DNA from 3 places in the Methylomonas sp. 2BW1-5-20 genome. Region 2 is predicted to be linked to each of the others. Evidence: riboswitches for the same ligand, from Rfam matches in the RefSeq annotation. Region 2 holds a riboswitch; each other region holds the start of a gene.

What was found. A riboswitch is a leader RNA that binds a small molecule or an ion and turns the genes downstream of it on or off. The one in region 2 is predicted to bind cyclic di-GMP.
Positions count from the first base shown of each region.
Region 1: linked by a shared signal. The riboswitch ahead of ACH50O_RS05135 (hypothetical protein) and the one ahead of ACH50O_RS13885 (hypothetical protein) in region 2 are both predicted to bind cyclic di-GMP.
Region 3: linked by a shared signal. The riboswitch ahead of ACH50O_RS21345 (VPLPA-CTERM sorting domain-containing protein) and the one ahead of ACH50O_RS13885 (hypothetical protein) in region 2 are both predicted to bind cyclic di-GMP.

Region 1 is NZ_CP184127.1:1,115,146-1,123,153, reverse strand. It holds gene ACH50O_RS05140 (hypothetical protein) at 1-1,468, opposite strand, end outside; gene ACH50O_RS05135 (hypothetical protein) at 1,540-2,379, opposite strand; cyclic di-GMP riboswitch class I at 2,417-2,494, opposite strand; gene ACH50O_RS05130 (hypothetical protein) at 2,958-4,082, shown strand; gene ACH50O_RS05125 (hypothetical protein) at 4,299-4,850, shown strand; gene ACH50O_RS05120 (reprolysin-like metallopeptidase) at 5,258-8,008, shown strand, end outside.
Region 2 is NZ_CP184127.1:3,033,723-3,041,730, reverse strand. It holds gene ACH50O_RS13900 (DUF3570 domain-containing protein) at 1-2,245, opposite strand, end outside; gene ACH50O_RS13895 (DUF4266 domain-containing protein) at 2,232-2,456, opposite strand; gene ACH50O_RS13890 (TlpA family protein disulfide reductase) at 2,462-2,950, opposite strand; gene ACH50O_RS13885 (hypothetical protein) at 3,342-4,391, opposite strand; cyclic di-GMP riboswitch class I at 4,472-4,559, opposite strand; gene ACH50O_RS13880 (hypothetical protein) at 4,609-5,457, opposite strand; gene ACH50O_RS13875 (hypothetical protein) at 5,947-7,089, opposite strand; gene ACH50O_RS13870 (hypothetical protein) at 7,689-7,964, shown strand.
Region 3 is NZ_CP184127.1:4,641,925-4,649,932, forward strand. It holds gene ACH50O_RS21330 (hypothetical protein) at 1-454, shown strand, start outside; gene ACH50O_RS21335 (group III truncated hemoglobin) at 699-1,106, shown strand; gene ACH50O_RS21340 (methyltransferase) at 1,123-2,988, shown strand; cyclic di-GMP riboswitch class I at 3,315-3,390, shown strand; gene ACH50O_RS21345 (VPLPA-CTERM sorting domain-containing protein) at 3,708-4,724, shown strand; gene ACH50O_RS21350 (cytochrome c peroxidase) at 4,832-7,090, shown strand; gene ACH50O_RS21355 (VPLPA-CTERM sorting domain-containing protein) at 7,135-7,899, shown strand.

The DNA.
Region 1 (8,008 bases), 1.9 Mb from region 2:
CATCCAGGCTATCGCTCCAGGTGTTAGGCGCAACGGCCAAATAACCGGAAACACCGAATGTTTGGTTGGCTTTGGCCACGTCAAACGCACCTAATACTGCCGGAGTAGCGGCATTTTTGATCAGGTAAGTCGCCAGGGTTTTCTTGTCGTTGCTCAGACCTGTTTTTGGATATTGCCAGGTTGACTCGGCGAAATCGATATATTTACCGGCAAACACGTTGGCCAAGGTTGGTGCGTAGCCGTCGATTTTGATGAAGCGGTAGTCAAACGCCAATTTGTTGCCGTTGCTGGCAACCGGCAGGTTTTTCTCCAGCGACTGCTGACCGAAAGCCCAAGATTTAGCAGCACCTTGGTTAACGATCAGATAATTATCGTTTGGCTGACTAGGATCGAAAAATACTGAAGTTGGGCTTTTGTAGTTTTTAGCGGTTTGAGTACCTTTGCTGAAGTCATCCAAACACTTTTCCATATCACCGGAACCTGACAAATCGGTTACCTGTGGACCGGTATCAGCATTAGAAGCAACTGGCAATCCATTTTCAGTACATGGGGTATTCAGGAATTTGGCATATTGCTGCGCACCGGTGCCGGAACCGCCGATACGTTTGCAAAAATGCACCAGATTATCATCGGGCGCGGTAACGCCAGGGAAGCTGGTTAACGGCACATAACTGCTTGTCGAGGAATCGAACAATGTGAACTGATCCCAGGTCGAAATGTTGCCGGATACCAAACCGGAGATTTGCGACTTAGTCAAGCTTGGCAAGCAAGCTTCGGTATAATCCGCATTAGGGTTAGCAACAGTTGCAGTACAAGCGCCACCAGCGGTCAGACCTTGAGCGATTTGCAAGGCTTTATACAAATTGTAAGAAACCGGCACACCGAATACTAGGGCAGCAGCTGGTGTGACAGTCAGTTTAGATTTAACCTGCGCAGGATCAACAGCAGTAAAACCATTGTCGGTTTCGGTATTAACACCTACGAACAACTCAGGGTTAACATCGGAAATTCCCAAGTCAGAGGTCTTGGTGGTCAACGTTGGGCAATTGTACAGATTGGTGCCCGCGGACGTACAAGCACCAGTGCCGCTCGCGATAATAGCCAGCTGAGAAATAGGTAAGTTGCTCAGCAACGGCACCACACCTTGTGACGATCCTCCATTGGAGCGCTTACGGATCAATACATTAACGGCACCAGTACCGGACAAGCCTGTAACCTTAGTTCTGTTAACAGTACAGGTGAAAGCGGTGTAATCGGTTGTCACCGTGGTGTACTGATACTTATCAAAAGTACCTGCTTGACAAACATTGTTTTTGACCAAGCTTTCCAGATTGTTATCTTGAGCTGTGGCACCGGAAATATTCAGTTCCAGGTTGATGGTCGCGCTGGGCGCAAGAGCGAAAGAGCTTTGTGAAAAACCGCCGAGAGACAACACAGCAATCGCTGCGGATAATGCTTTAACTTTCATTTTTAAGGTCCTTAAAAGAATTGATCGCAGATTGACCGCACCGGCCTAGGCCGGTGCGGCGCACGGTTTGATTAAACAGCGCTTTTACGACGTTTGAATGACAACAAGCCCATTACACCGGACAGGAACATCCAGGCGGTGGCAGGAAGTGGCACTGCAGCTGGGATCGCATCATAAGTCAGCGTACCTGTGGTAACACCACCAACGGTGTTCAGCGTAAAGTTCCAGACATTGTCATATTCGGTATACACGGGCTTAGAAGCTGTGCTTCCGCCGACATACTCAAAATGCATTGCTGTACCAACTAGATCCAGGTTGCTAGCGACGCCCCCCATACTTCCTCCGATGTTGCCGCTCCAGTTTTTGCCAGCATATGCAGGTTTATCGGATGTCTGAAAATCGCTCAGGTTTTGAGCCACATCAACCACACCACCTTGAGCTGTATTAACCACACCCAAATAGGTAGATAATTTCTGCAGAGAACCATTCAAGTTGGTCATGTTTGCAGTTCCGTATCTACCTTGTAAATCGGCTTGAGTATTTTGCGAATTGAGCGTGGTGTACAAACCGTATCCGACAGTAGGATATTCCGCTGCAGATGAAGCTTTTTGTTGACCGCCGACTACACTGTACTGAAGACCTGCAAAATCCGCATTAGATAAAACTGAAGCGAAATTTGCATCAGTACTGCTGGAAATAGTCCAAGAGTGTGGTGCGGTTACGTCGGCTTTGAATGCCGCAACAGTCAAGCCCAAATCTAAAGTATAGGATTTGGCACCTGCTTGGTCCCACAAAGTCAAGATAAACTCTGAACCACCTTTAAATGCATCGGTTGACAATTGCACAGACGCCTGCGCGCCAGAAGCACCGACCAACAGAGCTGCCGCTACCAAAGTTTTCGTAAATTTCATTTGTTTATCCTTATGTTTAAAAAATTGATTAACACAAGGTGACAACCCAGCCGCCTTTCTCCAAGGCCCGTTGGCTTTCCGTCCTTGCCTCGCGACAAGTTTGGCTTTTACACGCTTCCTAACTATCTAACACCAAGACGGTGCCGCTCTCCCCGCTACCATTTTGTTTGTTGCCACTACCTACTCCCTAACCTCTTCCATCGCCCACTCCTTTTGCATGCCGTCCCTGCTCCTTTTTGCTCCAACTACGAGGCAGCCAATCCGTATCCAGCCACCCTCAATTGCGGCGAATTATTCCAAACCAAATCGACGGTTTCGGTTACACGACTATGACAATTTCGTGAAATGTATTACCTCGACTAACACCCAGCCGGCGCGGCCAATAAATGAAAATGTCTGAAGGAAGCCGATACTCTGCGGAATTACTGGCCTTTGCGGACGATAAGAAGAGACGGACCGTAGCGGCCGCGTAGCACCTTGCCTCTAAGTTCAAGCCTTGCCGGACTGCAGCTCGGACTGCTAAAGTTTTGGTTTAAGCAACATCTCGCCATACAGCCAGCACCCCAAGGACATTAAACATGGAAGACTCTCGAAAGCTTCTTGACCAGGCCTACACGGAACAAGCACACGCTATCGACACGGCCGGATTGGCCAAAGCCTTGCAGGACTGGTATCTCAAGTACCCGGCACATCATTTTCTGCATCCCTGCATCATCGACGGCAAACCGGCCTTGGTTTGCAGGGCAAATTTAGGTAAAACCGGTCCGGCTGCATTTATCGAATTGCAGGACATTGCCCGGCGCCACGGCCTGTATTTAAAGGAAGACAGCCGCAGCCGAGATATGGCGCCCGCCAACAACCGGCGGCGCAACGTCGGTTTGGTCTTGAGTTTTTGCGTAGGCATGCTGGCGACGACGCGCACGGTAACAGCGGACGAGTTGTACAGTGCTCAGCCGTTACAAGCGGTCGCTGGCCAACTCATCAAGCCAGGTAATCAGTTGCAGACCAACATGGCATTGGATGAACAAGGCAGCCCGGTCATCCGTCTGCGGCGAATCCAACCGCCGACCGCCGCCGAGGTACTTGCCGCATACACGGCAAAGCAGACCGGTTTACCCGGCGATAGCGCCGCGGCCGACGCTATTACAAGCTTCTTGCAAAATAGCTATCAAGCCAACTCCGCCGACCCGAAAACCATTTCCGCCGATTTAAGCGAAATCGCGGCGTATTACTCGCACTATCCGCAAATCATCAGTTTGATTAACGAGCTTCGCGGACAAAAATTAAGCCTGAAATATCAAGCCGGGACTTGGCAGACCGAAGCCTGGGGCAATCAATTTGGCGTGGATAGCGCTACCATCTATTTCGATACCCGATTGGGCGCGCAATTGCTAAACGATCCGGGCTGCGACAGTACCCCGGCCTGCGGCATCTCCCCGGCCGACGCCTTGTTGCATGAGTTACTGCACGCTAAATTGATGCTGTTGGATGCCGAACACTTTATCGACACCGGCGGCATGAGCCAGACTTTGTATCCGTTCGAACACGAGCGGGAAGTGATCGGCCGGGAAAATCAGCTATACCAGGATATGAATCAACTCGACGGCCGCGCTAGACCATTACGGCATCGTCATAGCGGAGAATTGCTGCAAGTCACCTGCCCCGCCTGTACGCCGATCAGACATGTGGCATCAAACGAGTAATGGCGCAGAAAGCTTGATAACTGTTATATGACAACGACGGGCGGGGACAAATAGCTCCGACACGCTTAGCGACTATTCCGGCATACCCGAAAATAGGATTTTAGCCAGCTTGCGCAGCCATCCGGCCGAGTCGCCTAAGCTTGTTAGCTAAGGTCGAAATCCGTCCTGCCGCACGAAAACACCCATAAAACTCGACCATTGTTATAAAACTGTAACATGAGTGATTTACTGTTACCGGATAATCAGAAGGTCAGTGACAAGGATCATCCATTGAAAGCTAAAGAGTCGAGTCTAGACGACAAAAAAAACATCGTCTCCATCCGCCTTAGCAATGCGGATCGCGATGCCGTTCGTATTGCCGCGGCACGGCTGTTCGTCCGCGAATCCGAGTTATATCGTTTTGCCGTCCGTCATCTTTTAAACCGCCTGCATCACCTGCTGGACGAAAGTTTTACCGGTTGCGAACTGCTACCGCTGTTTTTGGAATTCAGTGACGAAATAAATGCCGAATTGGGGCTGAAAAAACACCAACTATTCGAAATTTTAAACCGCCGCACCGCCGGGCCGGAAAAGTTTGTGGCTATGAGCGACGTAGAATTGCTGCTATTGCCGCAGCACGTAGTTCGCCAACGTTTGCTCCACATTAGCGATGCTTCCCCGCATCGTCACACCGACACGCGTATTTGGCTAGAGCAGTACTTTCGAACCAAATACCTATTACCCGAGAGCTTCCCGGAGCAGTCGGAGAGTAATAATTTGTTGGTGTAACGCAAACATACATCCCCAGCGGTTGCCGCAGGAGACCTATTGCCATGGGCATAATTAGTGAATAGTTGGTCACCGCTAAAGACTAAAGACTAAAGAAATCATGACATTTAGTTAAAGACCAAACGGAATTCACAAATATTGTAATTTATAGCGGATAGACACCGCTAATCGCTGAAAAACCTTGTTTGATCACGGTAATTTCTTGCCAAACAGCTTAGCCTTGCTGGCATAGGGTGTGCTGTAAAAAAACGGGGCACCACTTGGCTTCAGACAGGGAAAAACTAGCGGCGGCATAGTCACGAAAATGACTGTTTTGAAACGCTATTTTAGAGTCTTTATCAAACAAAACTTTACTGAGTTGGATCGGTTGGATTGCTCAGTAATTTTAATCCAATAAGGTGACCGAAATGAAAACGCATAATGCCGTAAAAAATGCTGTATGGGCTGCGGCTATCGCCCTCGTTCTTTCCGCCACCGCGTATGCAGAGGTTCACGTCAAAGGCGATCTATTAAAAGTACAACCCGTGGCGGTGTATCACGCCGCCAGAGGCAGCCAACTGGCGGAAACACTAGCACAGGTGGCGCAACGTTCCGGCATTAGCTTTAAAATCAACACTGACTTGAGCAGAGACCTTGTACAGCAGTCGCTTGCCGCCGACAACTGGAATACCGCAGTCAAGTCCTTGCTGGCGGGCTACAACTATTCAATTATCAACGTAGGCGATCAGATTAAAACCGTGATCGTCATCGGCAGGAGCAATGCGGCGGCGGGAGCGCCGGCCGCCCCCCAAGCCTTGACCGCAAACACCGATGACGTGATAGTCATTAACGCAAAAACGCAGCCGCTGCCCCCCAAATATAAAGACTTCCCAGCTGGTTCGGTAACGGCGATCGACCTGCCCGTCGATAAAATGATGAAGATCGATGACGGATCGTCCGTCACCTTGGATTTACCGATGGGGCAATTCGATGTCGCGCACGACCATACGGTCGCCGAGCCAGACGGGAGCAAAACCTGGGTCGGCTATCTGCAAAACGAAGGTGAAGGTTACCGGGTGTATTTATCTCAAGGCGCGGCCGGCACCATGGGCATGATGACCACGCCTGACGGCACCTACAACATAGAATCCAGCAACAACAGCACATATCTAGTCGATACCGCGAAGCTGCAACATGCCGGTTTTGACAATGACCAAATTACGCCGCCGGATGCGATATCTAATCAGATTGCGCTGAACGCGGAGAGCATAAATGCGACGCAAACCGAAATCGATCAACTACAGGCAGCTGCAGATGCAGCGAAAAAAGCACTGGATGCCGCTAACGCTGAAGTCACGAAATATACCGACTTGCTTGCCCAATACACGACGCAATTGAATGCCGCCGCGAATTTGGCATCGACACTGGCTGCGGCAACGGCGGGAAAAAATACTGCCGCCAAAGCCCTGGCAGAAGCCACCACCACTAAAAATAGCGCAGCGGTGGCACTAACTGCTGCTACTGCCGCCAGAAACAAGGCAGCAGCATCTTTAACAACTACGACGAACGCTAAAAATAGCGCTCAGCTGGCCTATGACACCAAAAATAACGCCCTAACGAATCTGAAAACCGCGCTGGATAAAGCAATCGCCGAAAAGGCTGCCGCGCAATCCCTGATGAACGATGCCTTAGCCGCGAAAACTGCCGCCAACGCAAAAATGCAAGCGGATCAAAGTGCCAAGACAGAGGCAGCCAACGCATTAAAGGCTGCCACTAGCGCGAAAACAAAGGCCCAGTCGGCAGTAACAACGGCCAACGCAGCAGTGAGCAAAGCGCAGAATGCGTTAAATGTGGCGCACACGGCACAAGCCACTGCCAACTCCCAGTACTCTAACGCCAAAACAGCGAATGCGAAAACGACTGCCAGCGCAGCTGTCGCTAAAGCCAATACGGCGGCAAGCGACGCCGAAGCCAAATACGACGCCGCGGTCGCGACGCTGAATAACGCCAATGCCGCCCTGGCGGCAGCGACCGACAACTACAACGCGGCGGCGGCAAATGCGCAAACGGCTAATGCCAATTATCAAGCGTCATCGACTGCCTATAAAACTGCAAGCAGTGCTTATACGGCCGCAAGCAGTGCGTACAATAAATCGGCATCGACCGCAAACAGCGCCAACACAGCTTACACTGCGGCGGTCAATGCGGCCGTAGCCTTGCAAACCGCGTTAAATAAAGCGATCGCCAACTACAATTCCGCGGCGGTTGCAAATAGTACCGCCATTGCCGGTTTCGATGCGGCCTCCGCCGCGTTGGCTTCGGCGACAACCCGCTTCAACAACGCAGTCACCGATTTAGCTGCTGCAACCGCCAATTACAACGCGGCGCTTGCCGGTTCCAAGAGCAACACCGGCGCGTTACAAGCCACTATCAATGCCACCAAAGCTACTTTGGATCAGAAAACGGCGGCGGCGCAAACCGCGAAGACCAACTACGATCAAGCCCTAGCCGCTTTGAACACGGCAAAAGCGGGCGGCATCGACTCCGGCAACAATGCCGGGGGCGGTGGTACATCGACTGGCCCGGTAGTGGATGTGATGATGCTGTATACCACGGTCGGTCAATCGGCGGATTATGCGAAGCAACGCATCGCGTTGTTGACCACTGCCAGCAATCAAGCTTACAAGGATTCCGGCATCAATATGACCTTACGCGTGGTGTACACCGAGCCCACCAACTACAGTGAAAGCGTCAGTAACTCCCAAGCGTTGGATGACTTGGCCAACGATAGAACCGTATTTGCCGGGGTAGCGGCAAAACGGGTTCAGTACGGGGCGGATCTGGTGTTTTTGTTCAGGCCGTTGTATGCGCAAACCCATGGCTCTTGCGGTACGACCTACCTTGAGTTTGCGAACGGTTCAGCTGCTAATAAATGGCTGGGCTACGGCACCATCGGCGACGGCAGCTCGAAGGATGCACAAAAAGGCTATTACTGCGCCATTAATACCTATACCCATGAAATCGGGCATACCTTGGGCTTGGTACATGACCGGGAATATTCCAATGCCTCGGGCGTGTTTTACTATTCTTATGCTTGGGGTAATCAAGGCTCCTTCGGTACTATCATGAGCTATAAATCGCCCGTGATCATGTACTTCAGTGCGCCCGCGTTGACCACG
Region 2 (8,008 bases):
GCGCGCTGCCGCCTATGCCGACATGGAAATGATGGTTGGAGTCGTCATACAATTTAAACATCGCAGTGAAGATCGTATCGCTCAGCTCGAATACGTTGTGTTGCATCCCGGCAAACATCGAGTGAGAATCGGACGATAAATGTTGTTCCGAGTTCTCCACGTGGCCTTTGACCGGTTGTCGCAGGTCGTTGCCGAAAGTCATGTCCATATCCATCAATTGCGGCATCAGCATTAAGGTCAGCCAATCGGTCGGTGCGTACATGATGTCAAGCATGTGCATGCCCATATGCATATCCGCCGGGTGCACTAAACAACCGCGGTGAGAGGCATCGGGCCTATAGCCCGGGCAGCCGAATGCATTGACTTGTTGATCCGTGACGGCATCGCTGCCATGCAACATATTGCCGGCCTGGCCGTTGTACATGTAGCGGTAGCCAAACATCACATCGCCGGCTTGATCCAACATATGCGCGTACATGACACCCGCGGGCGGGTGAGAACCATGGTGCATATGATGGTGATGGTGGGCATGCTCGTCTTCGCCGAACAAACTGCCATCGAACAGACTGCCCGGCGCCGACAAGTCAACATTGATGCCGCCGTGCGCCAAGTAATAACTCATATCTGCGTAGTCGCCGGAACCGCCGCCGCCCAGTTTCAAGCCGCCTTCATGCGTGTAGTACTCGATACCCGCTTCGACTTTCACGCCTTTGGCAAACTGTTTGGACAGGGTGAGGCTACCGCTCAACGAGCCGAAAGCCGACAAGCGGTAATCGCTGGAATAGTGGCCGTCGGCGCGAGGCGCCAGGAAATAAGGGGCGAAAAATTCGGCTTGCGATTGCGAGTAATATCGGACGCCCGGCGTGACGGTTATGCCGTAGGGCAAGGATTGGTACCAAGTTAGCTCGAAGGTATGTGAATTGACCTTCCAGTCATCGGTGTAAAATCGATAATCGAAATGCAGCGATGCATCCAACTGTGGAATGTGCTGGTTTACCCCCGTCGAAAACGACAGTTGATTACGCTCAGATGGTCTTACCTCTCGGAACAGCTCGGGGCCAACGATTTGCAGTTGGGTGATCGAGTTCCAATCCACCGGGTGATTATCGACCGCATCGCTGATTGCCACGTATTCTTCGGGCGTGATTTCACCGCGGATATAAACAGTCTTATACGGATTGCTCAGATAACCGGATTGATGCGTGAAGCTGGTTCCGGCATTCAATATCGTGTTTTTGCCCAAGATTTGCGAAACACCGAAATTGACTGAATGGAAAATACTGGTTTCGTCCAGCCGCGGATTTGCGGCGCAGTCCACGCTGGGATCGGCGCAATCCGAGGAAATAATGTGCGGCAATTTGTTGCCTTGCGTCAGGGCCGGGGCATGCGAATGTCCGGCGTTACGCCAAATACTGTTGCCGGTGACGCTGTAACCTAAAGACAAGGTGGTTAATTTATTATTCAGTTCTTGGCTTAAATTCGCCGAGCCGAAATTGGAGACAAAATCCGGCTCGTCCGATAAGCCGCCGGAGAGGGCTAGCGTCGTGTTATCGAAATAATATTTCAGGCCGACGGTCGGCTGGCTTCGCGTCTCTAAAGGCTGAGTCTGGAAGACTTGTTTGGTACGGCTGTGTTCGATCGGCACATTCAACAAGGCGCGATAAGCGGTCAGTTTGTCGGAGACAGACGCTATAGCCTGAAAAGCGGCAAATTGTTCCAGACCTTCTTGAGTTAAACCGCGTGCCGTGGTTTGGCTGGCGGAGGAAATGACGTCCGCTTTGTAATAAGTCAGCGGCAGTACCGGATCGTTTGGCGCATACCAATTATTACCGTTTTTGTCTATGTTTGTCGGGTAAACTAAAGGATTAGGATTAACCACCGCTTTTTGCCAACCCTCGTCGCCGGGTTGGAAAAAGCCGGGGGAGCCGCTCGCGATCCACCAAGCACCCGGATCGGCATCCTTGGTCATGATTTCCGGGACGCTATAAGCTGGCGAGGCACCGGTATAGGTATCCCTGTCCAAGCTGAAATTCAACTCCAAACGATCGGTCAGCGGCACGATACCATCGGCATGGTAAATATCCACCCGCATCCGGTTGTTACTTTCTTGATAGTGTCCATACTCCACGCTGCCTTCGGCTTTGGTGACAGGCACCGCCGCGATGGCGTTCAACCCAGGCAGGCTAAGGGCGGCGGACGTTAGAGCGGCTAAAGCAGCATGCTTTTCAGGCTTAATTACAGCCACAACCCCCCCCGCTACCTGTCAAGCCACCTTGGGAGGCTTCCCTGCTGGTAAAAATGTGATCGCGCAGATGATTTAATTTGGGGTTAGGATCCAGCGCCATCTCTTCTTTGGCCAGATTGCCCCTTTCCCAAGGCGATACGCTGGTGCATCCCTGACAGCTTAAGGTGCCGGCTAACACCAGCAGTTTTAGCGCTAAAAGACCGATACGCATGTAGGCTACTCGGCGAGCAAGCTGGTGATTTGTTCGCGAATATGGGTCTGGTCGCCGTCGCGATAGCCCAGGTGAATGTTGCGAACCTTGCCGGTTTTGTCGATAAAAAACGAGGAAGGCATGGCTTGTACCCCAAAAGTGCTCGGGCATTCGCCTTTGGCATCAAAGGCCATTTTGTAATCCACGGGATGGGCTTGCAGAAATTGACGTGCAGTATCGCTGTCTTCGTCGACATTGATCGCAATCACCTCAAAATTTTCGTTTTGATGCTGGTTGCGCAGGGTGTTTAAAAAAGGCATGGACTTTTGGCAAGGTCCGCACCAAGTCGCCCAAAAATCTATCAGTATCACTTTGCCTTTATAGGCCGAAAAATCCAGTGCTTGCTGGTTTTCCAATACGGCGGGACAGTTTGGTACGGCTTGTCCTTCCTGTATTGCATGGCATACGGGGCTGGCTAGCAATATCAGTCCGGCAAAGGTGTTTAGGTATTTCATCGGCTTACAATATTAACGGGGTAATCGGCTGATTTTAACATCAAGGATCTCAATGCCTAATCATCAAAATTTTGGCGCTAGTGATTTTTGTCCGTTGCTGTTGCACTGTTCGCCGTCCCGCCCTATTTGGGCTATTGGTGAACTCAGAAGTTTCGTTAAGGTTGCTTGCAGTCATTGCACTTCAAATAGCAGCGTTTTGCGTTGTGTTCGCCGAATGTCGGGCGCCGAGATTTGAACTGAAATTGCCGAATACAAAGAAAGCAGGCCTAAGCCTGCTCCTTGAATCTGGATAAGCAAGTGAGTTATTGCATCTTGCTTATCCATTTTTTTAACGCTTCCTCCCAAGGTTTATTTGCCGAAAAACGCAGTGTTTAGGCAGTAACAAGGGTAATTAAGCGTGGCTTTTACGACGGTTCAAGCCCAGGAAGCCGATCATCGCGGATACAAACATCCACGCTGCGCCAGGCAGTGGCACCGCAGTAACTTGGAAGCCGGTGATGCTCAAACTACGGGCTAAACGGTCAGCTGTATAAGCGGCAGCAAATGAACTGCCTGCAGTGGCGCCGCCAGCGAAAATATCGCTGTAAAGCTGAGCGTAATCAGCCCCGTTCGCGCCGCCAATCGCCAAGGTGTAAATGCCTGCCGCCAGTTGGCCTGACCAACTGACTTTGTTGTCAACTAAGCCATCCGCACCCAGGATTGCAGTAGTGCCGCCGGAAGAGTTGGTGAAGCTAGAGCCGGTTGCTGCGTCGGCACCGGAAATTCCTGTGTATACGATGGTGGCCACTTTAGGTGTATCCAAACCGCCCAGGTAGTTGGGGCCATGAGTGTCGGTCGCGCCGGTGGTGCCGTTATTACCGGTGGTGATATTGCCGTTGGTATCGAATACGCCCCACAGCCCGGTCGGATTGCTAGGTGTGCCTGCGGCCGCGCCGCCGCGCAAACCGTTGACGCCGGCAAATGGGGACCAGGAAGCGAAATCTTTGGCAGTTGCCAAATAAGCCGCAGTATCCGGATCGGTAGCTACCGAAGCCACATCGCCCACGCCGTCATGTGAAGCTCCTGGAACAACGCCTTTGTACAAAGAAAACCCTGGGTTCAAAGTGCTGGCGCCGTTGCTGTTACTCAAGCCGTTAATGGTGAAACTTACGAGAGAGTCGCTGTTCAGGATGAAGTAACGGAAGCGGACGTCGTGGGTGTTGCCCAGGCTATCAGGATTCAAGCCAGCCAGATAACCGCCGTTGCTGGATGCGGTTGCGGTGAAGTTGCTGGCCGCGCCGTAAGCGCTGCTGACTGCAGTGGTGCCGGTGAGTGGGTCGTATGTGCCTGCGCCTTGATATAAGGCGCTGCCGTAACCGACGTGCGCCATTGCCGATCCGGAAACCAGTGCCATACCGCCCAGGATTCCTAACATAGATGCTTTTAGAGCAAAAGATTTCATAACTTCTTTCCTTTTTACATTTTTATATGTTGTCATGATTAGGTTCCCGATTAAGTTACCGTCTTAATGGGAAGCCAGTCGTTTGCAACCCGGCCATCCTGAGTCTCTCCCAGCTCAGCATCCGTGGCTTTCCGACTCCACCTCGCGGTGGATGTGGCGATAGTACCGTCCTTGGTTGAACGTCCTGTTCTATCCAAATTCCGTTAACTAAACTGTGTCAAGCGGCTTGGTAAGTCGCTTTGTTACGGCGATTGAGCCAAAAACCGCTTATGGCGCTAACGAACAGCCAAGCGGAAGCCGGTAGCGGAACCGCAGTGACACTCAAGGAAATGGTGCCGGGCAAATTGGTGTTCGGGCAGCTTACGTTGCTACCGCAATTCACGTTACCCGCCGCGGCGATGGTGTAATCGCCGGCGCGCAGAAAGTAATTGCTTAAGGTGGCAATGTTGGCGCCGCCAGTAGTGGCTACGTGAGTTTGGTATAGGATGACTGCCCATGCGCCTTCTTCATTCGCCATACTCCAATCGTGCAGGGCATCGAATTGCCCTTTGAAATTGTGAATATTGGCTGTGTCGCGGAAGGGTGAGACATGACCGGCGGCGTCCGTGGTCACACCGTTATCCACCGGCGACGCATCGTATACCGTGTGAGGTGTTGGTGTGGCGACGAAGTGGTTAGGGTTTAACGGATCGGTAGTGGCGTCATCATGCGCCTCATCGGGTAGCAATCCGGCGTACAGGCTGAACGATGGGTTTAGCAAGCCGGTGTTGCCGTCGTCGCTGAAGTTAATCGTTATTTTTGAATCCTGGGTCAAGTGGAATTTAAAAAACTGGCCTTGAGCCAATTGATGCGTATCACCTAAAGTTTGAGTCGTACCGTCATACCAGCCGTAGTTGCTGAAGGTGCCGCCATTGACGCCGCCAGGGGACAAGAAAGGATCGCTAAGATCCACATAATCGACATGCGCCGCCGCCGGCGCAGCTACGGCAATCAATGCCGCGGCGCCCAAGGCCTTTACAGAGAGCGCCAAGGCGCTGCTGCGTTTGGAAAGAAATTTGTTTAGCATTAATCACCTCTTAAATAATGTTCAGTTAAGCCAGTCTACGCCCCGACATAGCTTGTAATTCGCGTCCTGTGCGACCTAGGGTTCTTTACCAAGTCCTGGCGCATGTCAAGCGGGTGTCTTATCATTGAGCAATGCGCATGCCATAACGGTAAGGCATTGTTTTTATTGGCTTGGGTATTCGCTATTGGTTTTTAAATAATTAAACTGTGTTATATGGCATTTTGATTGTGGCATTACCCCTGATTTTGCGGCGAGTTTCAAAATGGCGACCATCGCTCGTGCATGGAGTTTTGCAAAATAGCTATGAGGTTGGCGGTTGGCGTGGCTGCGTCAGCCGATTTGGTATTATTCGGAAAGTCGGTGAGGATCTTGAGTCGACTAGCGTTAAATAGTCGCGCTAGGAATGGGAAGGAAGGAGCATCCTTGCTCCTGGTGGTCCGTAACTAAAAACCGGTCGGCATTGCGCCGCCGGCTGAAATCGCAAAAAGCTTAGGCGGCGACGCTTGTTTTGCGGCGGTTTAAGCCCAAGAAGCCTAACATCGCGCTGCCGAACAGCCATACAGCGCCAGGAACCGGTACGGCTGCGGCTGTGGCAACGGCGGAAAACTGCAAGTGACCATGCAGGTTGGTTAAGCCGAATGAATCGACCGAGCCCAGTGTGCCCAAAGAGGCGTTGGCAAGCGCGTTCAGTGCGCCTGAAGCAGCAATAGTGTAGTTGCCGGCTGTCAGAGTGATGACCAAAGTTTCTAAGGTATCGGCGGCGTTGCTGCTAAATCCCGCTGCTGACGCAGCATTTCCGTTGACGGCTTTTAAGAACGCGATGTTACCCCAGTCGCCGGAAACGTTGGATTGACCCCAGTTGGCCAAGGCATTGAACTGGCCGACATAACTTTGAGTGTTGCTCAGGGTATTGCGGTATGACGAGGCTATGCCTTGGGAATCGACTGGCGCTGTTTGCGAATCGAGCGCATCCTGTCTTTTGCCGCCAGGCACGACAACCGGATTAAGTTTTTCGTTGGCATCGTCGTGTCCCTGGTAATTCAGTACGCCGCTATATAGGCTGAAGGCAGAGTCAATATAGGTTCCGTCCGAGTCCACGTTCCATTTAATGGTGACCTTCGAGGTTTGGTCCAGACGGAAGTTGAAGAAGTCAACTTTGTGGCTGTCGCCCAGTGTGGGGTTGGTGCCATTACCCCAACCGTAGTCGGTGACATCGTTCACGTCAACGGTCGCCGAGCTGGCGGCGGAGGTGTAATTTACATTGGTAAAGCTGCCGACGCCGGTATAGGATTGGTTGGTCGCGTTCCAAAGGTTTGGATTATTTAAAGGGCGGTCGCTGGTCGCGCTGATGGCGCCGCCGATGCCGTTGGCGGCACGCTGGGCAGCTGTCAGGCTTGATCCGCCCAATGCCAATACTGCCGCGGGTGTTGCGCCGTATTGAATTTTAGATGCTGCCTTGCCGGCAGTCGTCAAATCGCCGATTTGTGCACCTTGATTGAGGTCGTAATATTCCACATGCGCGAAAGCTTGTTGGCCGGCGCCTAACACAGCAAGTGCGATACCTAGGCTTAGTTTCGCCGTTAAGCTGTTTTTAGTCTTGATGGGGCGGGTGTTTGGTGTTTGATCGATCATGTTTACTCCTAAAAGAACTTAAGAAAAATTGAATACATTTCTGCCTTCCTGGTTGGCACGCCCCCTGGTTGTCGAACGCTGCAAGCTTGATCTCTCTCGCAGTTTGCCCGGTGGTTGTACTGCCAAGGCATGCTCAATCGGTATCTGGGTTTGTTCAGAATGCGAAGGCTGGCCTAGCTTTAGGTCTGAGCTTCTTCCCGCTTCTGATAAGGAGACGATGTGAGCCTTTGTTTAAAAGCAATATTTAAGCCAGTATGATTGCGCCCGGTATATCCCGTTTCACCGCTATGTCTAAGGAGGTTAAAAATAAAACTATGTTAAATAACTACATAAATACGGCATTTGCCTTGTTTGTGCGTTTCTCTGTGTGTGCCTCGGCAAGTACTGTTTTTAGTAAAGTGCGACTGAAAGTTTTTGAGTCGGTTTGAGTTTCGTGTTTGGTGGTGCGTAAGAATTCGATTCGGCATGATTTCGCAGTTGGAGTTGGCTGCACTGTCTGCGGCTTTTGGAAGCAAGTGTGTATTGGCCTTTATTTTGCTGCGATTTGTTGCTATTTTGTGGCAAGCCGGGATAGAACGGAAATTAACTAGGAGATATTCATGCAAAAAACCGATAAAACACCGTTATGGGTGTTTTTGGCCTTATCCAGTATCGAAACTCGCCGGGGAGCGTTATTGTTGATCTGGAGCAGTATTGTTTTTACTTTTTATTGCGTACCCTGGGGGCTTTATTTTGAGAATAACGCTTGGGTTGCCAAGCTATTTTTGATTGATGATTGGGAATGGTTTGCAATGATGCTGCCTATGACTTTTTGGTATTGGTTGAGCATGCGATGGGTCGATAAAAACGGCGGTTGGAGTTTGGCCAGAGCCTGAGTTCGCCGGGTCAGAAGTATAACTGTAGAGGGTATAGCCCACTT
Region 3 (8,008 bases), 1.6 Mb from region 2:
CAATCCGGCGACTGCCGGAGTGACCGGGTTGAGCAATTCCAACCTGACCTGGAATTCGGTTTACGGCAACGGCGGCGTCTACAGCAATCTGTTTGCCGGTCAACAGTCAACGGGAACTTTCTATTATCCGACCGGCAATGCCAATGGTACTACCGATTGCGTCTCCCAAGCCTGTGCCCCGCGCTTTTGGGACCTGAGTCTGGCGACCGGTTTGGTAAATGACATCCTCGCAGGTGACTACCTCTCCTTCCACGGCTATGCGGCGGATAACCAAGTCGTTTATCTGATCAACCAACTCACCAAACCCGGTGCTCATCCGCAAATCTTCATTAGTGCCGAAGCCGGTCCCGCCGCCGTGCCGTTGCCGGGAGCGGTCTGGTTATTTCTGAGCGCCTTCCTGTCCGTTTTGGGCTTCTCGAAACGCGCCGGCGCGCCGGGCCGTCTCTCCGTCTAAGTTTCGGCCAAACCAAGATCAGGGCTATCGTCATGCGCTCCATTCCGGAAACGACAAGATGTTTTGAACGTCGAGAAATTGCTATCAACCGATTTCCCGATGCTCAACATAAGACTGTCTTTGCCATCGGCGGCCCACTTTCGTCTCCCCCGCGCTGCAATCCCGATGTTCCCGGTTGCGGCGCGGCACTCCTTGATATCGGTTACAGCCGATCACGCAAATCAGTTGTTACCAAGAGGTCGCGATGAATACCGAAAACACTGAGGTTACGGAACAACAAATCGCCGAACTGGTGCGCCGATTCTATGAAAACGCGGCGGCCGACGACAGGCTAAAAGCCATCTTCGACGGTGCCATCCACGATTGGGACGATCACCACCGTGTGGTCGAAAACTTTTGGTCGCGGACGCTGCTAAACACCGACCGCTATCAAGGTAGTCCTTACCCCATCCACACCCGCCTGCCATTGCAGATCGAACATTTCGACATTTGGCTTGCACACTTCAGGCAAACGGCCAGGGAAGTATTGCCGGCGGAAGCCGCTGAGCGCGCCATTGCCCGCGCCGAGCATATGGCGGAAAGCTTTAAGGTCGGGATGTTCTTCGACTACAACCCGGCGCGGACGAGCTCTTGCGCCAATCCCGGCGACTAAGGCAGTGGATGTAGCGATGAGCCAGAATCCGCAATTTCCGGTTTGGAGCCGACTGCTAGGCGAAAGCATGCAGGCGATGCGGCAACACCATTACGGCCGGGCGGCCGCGCTGTTGCGGTCGGTTGTCGGCAACGGCTCACGTAAAGTCAGGCTATGGCCCCATTACCGGCAGGCATTGGCGAATTTTGCCTTCGCCTTGTACCGGAATGGCGATGTCGGCGAGGCTCTGGCCTACCAGACTCAACTGCTGCTGACCTTGCCCAACGATGTGGAAGCGCGCGGCAACTTTTTGCTGTTACTCAAAGCCGGCGATGCGCATTTGCCCGATTCCGCCGAATTTCGGCGCGCATTGCGTAGTGTGATGGCGCAGAGCGATGTCTCCGAATATGCGTTGGAAATCGCCCGGTCGCTATTGAAGGACTCGGTTTTTCGTCAGGCGTTCGAGCTTTTATTATCCGGCGACGATAAGCAAGCCGTCAGTGCCTTACGTCAGGGCCGGTTGCGGGCGATGATGCAAATGCCGTTGTTTTTACTGCTGTTGCGCGGCAGTTTGATTCCGTTGCCGGCATTCGAAACGGTGCTGCGCCGCTTGCGCAAGGCACTATTGTTGACTTACGCCGTACCGGCTAAGGCAGCTGAAATTGCCCGGCCGGGCAAGGTGGAGTGGGAGTTCATCGGCGCACTGGCCCGCTACAGTTGGCTGACCGAATATGCGATAGCCGAAGACGAACAGGAAACCGCCATTGTCGGGCTGTTGCGGCGGCAGTTGGATATCGGCCTGAGTTTGCCTTCCGAGCCGGCATGGCAGCCAGCGTTAGCCTATCACTCGCTGTACCGCTCCGGCTTGGACTTGTCCGATTGCCGTGCCTTGTTCACTCAAGCCTCCGTCGTTTGGAAACCGTATTTACAGCCCTTGGTAAAGGAATGGCAAGCCTGTTTGGCGGAACGCATCCTGGCCGCGGATATTGAAAGTCTTACCGGCATCGGCAGCGAGCTTTCCGAACAAGTACGCCGGCAATACGAAGAAAACCCGTTTCCGCGCTGGCAACGCGACCCTATTGCCCATCAGCGCTTGAGCGCCGGACGCTGGCTGACCGGTTTCGCTCCCGGCCTGCATCTGCCGAGGGAATTCGATGGCCCGGTGAATGTACTAAGCGCCGGCTGCGGCACCGGGTTGGAACCCATTTCCCTGGTCCGGCAAATCCAGACGGGCCGCTATTTGGCTATAGACCTCAGCCGGGCCAGTCTGGCCTATGCCCGGCGCATGGCAAAGCAACTGGGGTTGGCCGACGCCATCGACTTTAAGCAGGCCGATATTACCCAACTGGACGGCTTTAAAGAACGCTTCGATCTGATCACCGCCAGCGGTGTCTTACACCATTTGGAGAACCCGTTGGCGGGCTGGCGGATTTTAACCGGCTTGCTAAAGCCCGACGGCATCATGTTGGTGAGCTTGTACAGCGAAGCGGCGCGGCAAACCGTGGTTCGCGCCCGGCGGCTGATCGCCGAAAACAACTGGCAGCCGACGCCGGCGCGGATGCGGCAATTCCGCCAAGCAATCTTGAATGGCGAACACGAAGAACTGAAACCGTTGCTGCAATGGCGGGATTTTTACAACCTCAGCATGTTTCGCGATCTGGTGTTTCACGTCAACGAACATCGCTACAGCCTGCCGCAAATCGAACAACAGTTGGCCGAACTGGGACTGCGCTTCGTCACCATGCGCGGCCTGACCATGCCTTTGCAGGCGCTGTATCAAGCCGGTTTTCCGCAAGATCCCGGCGGCACCGACCTCGCCAACTGGGCCCGATTCGAGGAACAGCAGCCGAACGCCTTCGCGTCCATGTACGGGCTGGTGCTGCAAAAACCGGGGAGGGACTAGACCCCGAAATTCGCGGATTAACTTAACGAATGATTTTACCAATCGATGTCCGCTAATCCCCCAACTTGCGGCAGCGAACGGCAAATCCACAAGGAATGTGGCTTGGCAAACGGAGGCGCCAAGGTAACAAATCCAGGAAATTCGTAGTGCAGGCAAGCGCTGCGACAAGTAGCCGGGATGGCGCTTGCAAGGGATGCACCGGTCCGATGTCCCGCACGGAACGCCGGTGTCGATGCCGCCAGGCTGGCTATATCGACACCACCTTTTTTGCGCCGTCTCAATCAAGGCCGTTTTTCCCATTTGGGTTTGGGCGGATGGCGCGCAAAAACAGTTCATGCCACACCGGTCGTAAGGCCGGGCCGGAAAATCACGGAACTCGCCAGAGTTAGCCGGATTGCCTCTGAACACGGAGTGCCGCGCGGGGCAAAGTGTTTAAACAATTTATCGCTGATTTTGACCGCCCTAGGGCCAGGAGTTTTTCGTGCACGGATTTTTACATCTCACTAATAGCGTATCGCTGCTTGCTGCCTTGGTTATTGCCGAGATTCGAAGTGAATTGTCGATACCAGGTTGGAAGTTAACCCTATTTATGCCTTGGCCTCCTTTGGCAATTGCCGTGCGCGGAAAGTTTAGCGTGGGACCAGGCAAGTAACCGCGGCCCCCGGCCGCAATTTAACCGCCCGCAAGGGCTCTCAATATCAATCTTAAGGTAGAACATTATGCAAAACAGCAAATCCAACATTCGCGCGGTGGTCATCGCGTCGGCGTTTTTATTGTCCTTATCGGCAACGGCCGATGCCAGTGTCAGGCTGAGCGGCTTTTTGAATGCCGGCAGCCCCACCAATTTCGGTATTGCCGATCTGCAAACTTACGCCGCCAGTCACGGCAGTGCCGTCAAAACTGTCACCGTCGGCAGCGATACATATACCGGTGTCTCGTTATACAGCTATATCAGTTCATATGTAGCCAAGGATTCCAACGCGAAAAACGACATCCTGCGCGATTATGTGCTGGCCAACGGCAGCAGCGGCAGCACGGTTTACGCCATGGGCAACCTGCTCGGCAGCGGCTTTGGCGTCGCCAACGACATCATCGCCTACAGCGACAGCAATGGCACACTGGTGGCCCCAAGCGTCATCGCCGCCGACGGTTCCAGCGTCTACGGTTTGAGTAGCTTGAACGTCGGTCATGTGGCCTGGCAAGGAGCCGGAGCTGGCGGTATTTCCAGCTCATTCACGGTCGGCGGCGCGGTTAGCAATCCTGGCAGCTATTCGACGGCTAATCTGCCTGGTTCGTTGACGCCAACCACCGTATTCACCAAACCGGACGGTAGCTCACTGGTGGTTAACGCGACGACCGGCTTTACCGGGGTATCGATGTGGGATTTGCTGGTGGCTGCCGGCATCTCCACCGATTCCAACATCTTGAAAACCTCCTACGTCATCGCAACCGGTAGCGACAACTACACAGCGGTCTATTCCATGGAAGAAATCATGGCGGCCTATGGCAATCAAGGCGATTTGGTCGCTTGGGCTGATGGACTCGGCACTGGTTTGGGCAATAGTGGTGTGTTTCGCACCGTGGTGCCGTCCGATCTGAAAGGTGGACGCTATATGTCCAATTTGTCCAGCCTGACGGTCGTCAACGCGGTACCACTGCCGGCTGCGGTCTGGATGATGTTGACCGGCTTGGTGGGCCTTGCATTCAGTTCGCGTAAACGCGTGTTGGTCGCTTAAACCGTTGGTTTGGCTGTCGCCGGCTGCAGGCCGCTCCTCCGTGGTTTGCGTCCGGCTTGGCTGAGCGGACCCGAAAACTTGTAAAAAATCAGTCACGAGAATTTCCTATGCATGCAATGTATCGAATGCTTTGCGGCAGCGCTCTGCTGTCTGCTGCAATGACCCTGCAAGCAGCCGGTCCGCTGCCAGTGTCCCTGCGTGGGGTACCGGTACCGCCGGTACCTGGTTTGCTGGATGGCGCCAGCCCTATCGTCGTCGATAAAAATGCGGCGATTACCTTGGGCAAGGCCTTGTTCTGGGACCAAAGTGTCGGTTCGGACGGTCAGGCCTGCGCCTCCTGCCATTTCAGCGCCGGCGCCGATGGCCGTCTCAAGAACCAGATCAATCCCGGACAAAATTCGGTGCTACCAACCGGCCAGACCTTCGATGCATTGCCGTCCGGCAACGGCGGCCCCAACCACACCTTGGTGGCTGAGGATTTTCCGCTGCAACGTTTCAGCAACGTCACCGACAGCAGCACGTTGATGTATAACACCGACGATGTGGTCAGCTCCGCCGGCACCTTCGGCGGCGAATTCACCGGCAGCTCGCCATTCAGCGGTGCCAACGACCAATGTCAGCGTAGTGCCAGCGAGGTATTCAACGTCGGTCACGTCGGCACCCGCAAAGTCGAGCCGCGCAACACGCCGACTGTCATCAACGCAGTGTTCAACCACCGCAATTTTTGGGACGGCCGCGCCAATAACAGTTTCAACGGCAGCAGTCCCTGGGGACCGCGCGATCCCGAAGCCGGTGTTTGGGTCAAGCTCAACGCCAAGACCGTGGTCAAACAACGCCTTAACCTGATCAACTCGTCGCTGGCTTCGCAAGCCGTGGCGCCGCCGATTTTCAATGACATCGAAATGGGCTGCCATGCCCGTACCTGGCCGGACATCGGCCGCAAACTACTTAACCGCCAACCGCTACAAACACAGCAAGTGCATCCGCAAGACAGCGTGTTGGGAGCCTTAAGCGCCAGTAGCGGCAGCGAGCTGAAACCGGGCCTGAAAACCACCTACAAAAACCTGATTACCCAAGCCTTCAATAACCAGTACTGGTCTTATAGCGGTGTCGGTAAATTCGGCGCTCCGGCCGGCGGCGGTAGCGCCTATAACCAGATGGAAGCCAACTTTTCGCTGTTCTTCGGTTTGGCCATTCAGTTGTACGAATCGACCTTGGTTTCCGACCATTCACCGCTGGATTTGAGTCCATTGGATGCAGCGATGATTCCAACCTGGTCCAATGTATCCGATCCGGCATTGGTCGCGTCGCTGAAGCGCGGCGTTAGTCTGTTCGTGAACAATAACTGCTCGTTGTGCCATGCCGGACCGACGCTGTCCTTGGCGGCGGTAGCCACCAACGCCGCGCTGGTAACGCCGACGGCGGGCGCTACTTTCGGACCGCCGGCCACGCCAATCGCCTACGGCCCGAATGCCTTTGGCCCGAATAATATCGCGGCCAGCGCCGGCATCTCCCGATATGTCAATCCGGTAACCCGCGACAATACCAGCCAGAACCTGCCGCGCTTGATGGATTTGGGTTATAGCAACGTGGGCGTCACCAAACCGGATGCCGATCCTGGTTTGGGCGGCGCCGATCCTTTCGGTCAGCCACTATCGTTCGTGGCCCAATACACCGAATATCTTGCCGGCAATAGCGCCGGGGTCTTCGATTTGCCGGTGGACAACGTGCGCAGCTGCGATTTTTTAATACCGCTGGCGGTCAATCTAACTGTGCCGATCAGCAATATTTTTCTGCCCAACGACGGCATTCAGGCGGACGGCAGCAGGGAAGGGGTGGCGCGCAATCAAAATTGCCGCAATAACAATCCGAATACGGCTTATAGCCCGACTATCGCGGCCGCCCAGGCCAACCGCAACGGCAGCAAGATGGCCATCGCAACCAACGCGGCATTTAAGGTGCCGACCTTGCGCAACGTTGAATTGACCGGGCCTTACATGCACAACGGCGGCATGGCCAGCTTGACGCAAGTCATCGAGTTTTACGCCAGACACGGCAATTTCTCCAGTCCCGAATTGCATGCGGCCATCGGTCCCATCGCCACCAATTTGGTCGCCCCGCAAAACACCGCCGATCTGATCAATTTCTTGAATGCGCTGACCGACGAACGGGTGCGTTACCAAAAAGCGCCGTTCGACCATCCGCAACTGACGATTGCTCATGGCCATGTCGGTAATGCCTTGCAAGTCGAAGCCGGCAACCCTCTGGCGACGGACTTAGCCAGGGACGAAGTGTTGATACTGCCGGCAGTCGGCGCCGCCGGGGCCCAAGCGCCGATAACTCCGTTCTTGACGCCGGCACAGTAAGCGGCCGGCAGCTTATTCATTGAATTCAACCTTTGGAAACCAGTATGAAAACATCGATCTTTAAACCACAAAACGCCGGTATCGCGCTGGCGCTAAGCCTCAGCTTCGTCGATCAAGCACTGGCATCCGCCAGCTACGACAGTCGTGTCAGCCTAAGTTATTCCATCACTGTATTGGATAGCGCCAATCCAACCGGGGGCGACAACACCGGCTTGAATATCTTGGGAACCTATCTGCAACCCAGCGATGATTCTAGCTTTTATGCCGCCGTCAGCGGCGATGGCCAGTATCTAGCTCCCAGTCCCAATCCGGCGGCGGTCGCGGTCACCGGCAGCTTCAACGGCACCTTCACAACGACTGGTAGTGCCGTACTCGGCAGTGTTGACAGCTTGCACACCGGGCTGTTCGGCCTCGAATTCAGCAATAGCGGTCCTTATGGCTACAGCCTGGCTGTCAACTTGAATTACGCCTTACAAGCCTCCGTCCACGGCGAGTACGCCAACAGCAGCATCTTTTTCGATTACTGGGATGGGGCCGGTTCGCTTTCCGGTTTCGATTATGTCTCGGCCGCCGCGTTTACCGGCTATCTCGACGACCAACAATCCGCAACCAATACCGTGACCTGGCACTTCACGCTGGCAGCGGGCGCCACACAACAGCTTTATGCCCAAGCCGGTATTCAGTCGCATCTGGAGTCGGCCGACGCCTCGCCGGTGCCGCTACCCGGCGCAGCTTGGCTGTTCTTGAGCGGCATGATGGCGAGTCTGGCGTTAATGGGCAGGAGAAAGCACGCCGCCGGCATGAGCTAAGCATATTTTCATGCCCTCCTTTCGATGACCGGAGGGAGAAAACCGGTCGTTAACCTAGCGCAAGGACGCGCGCCTTTAGCCCGATTTTTAGCGTCTTTTGGTTATGGGT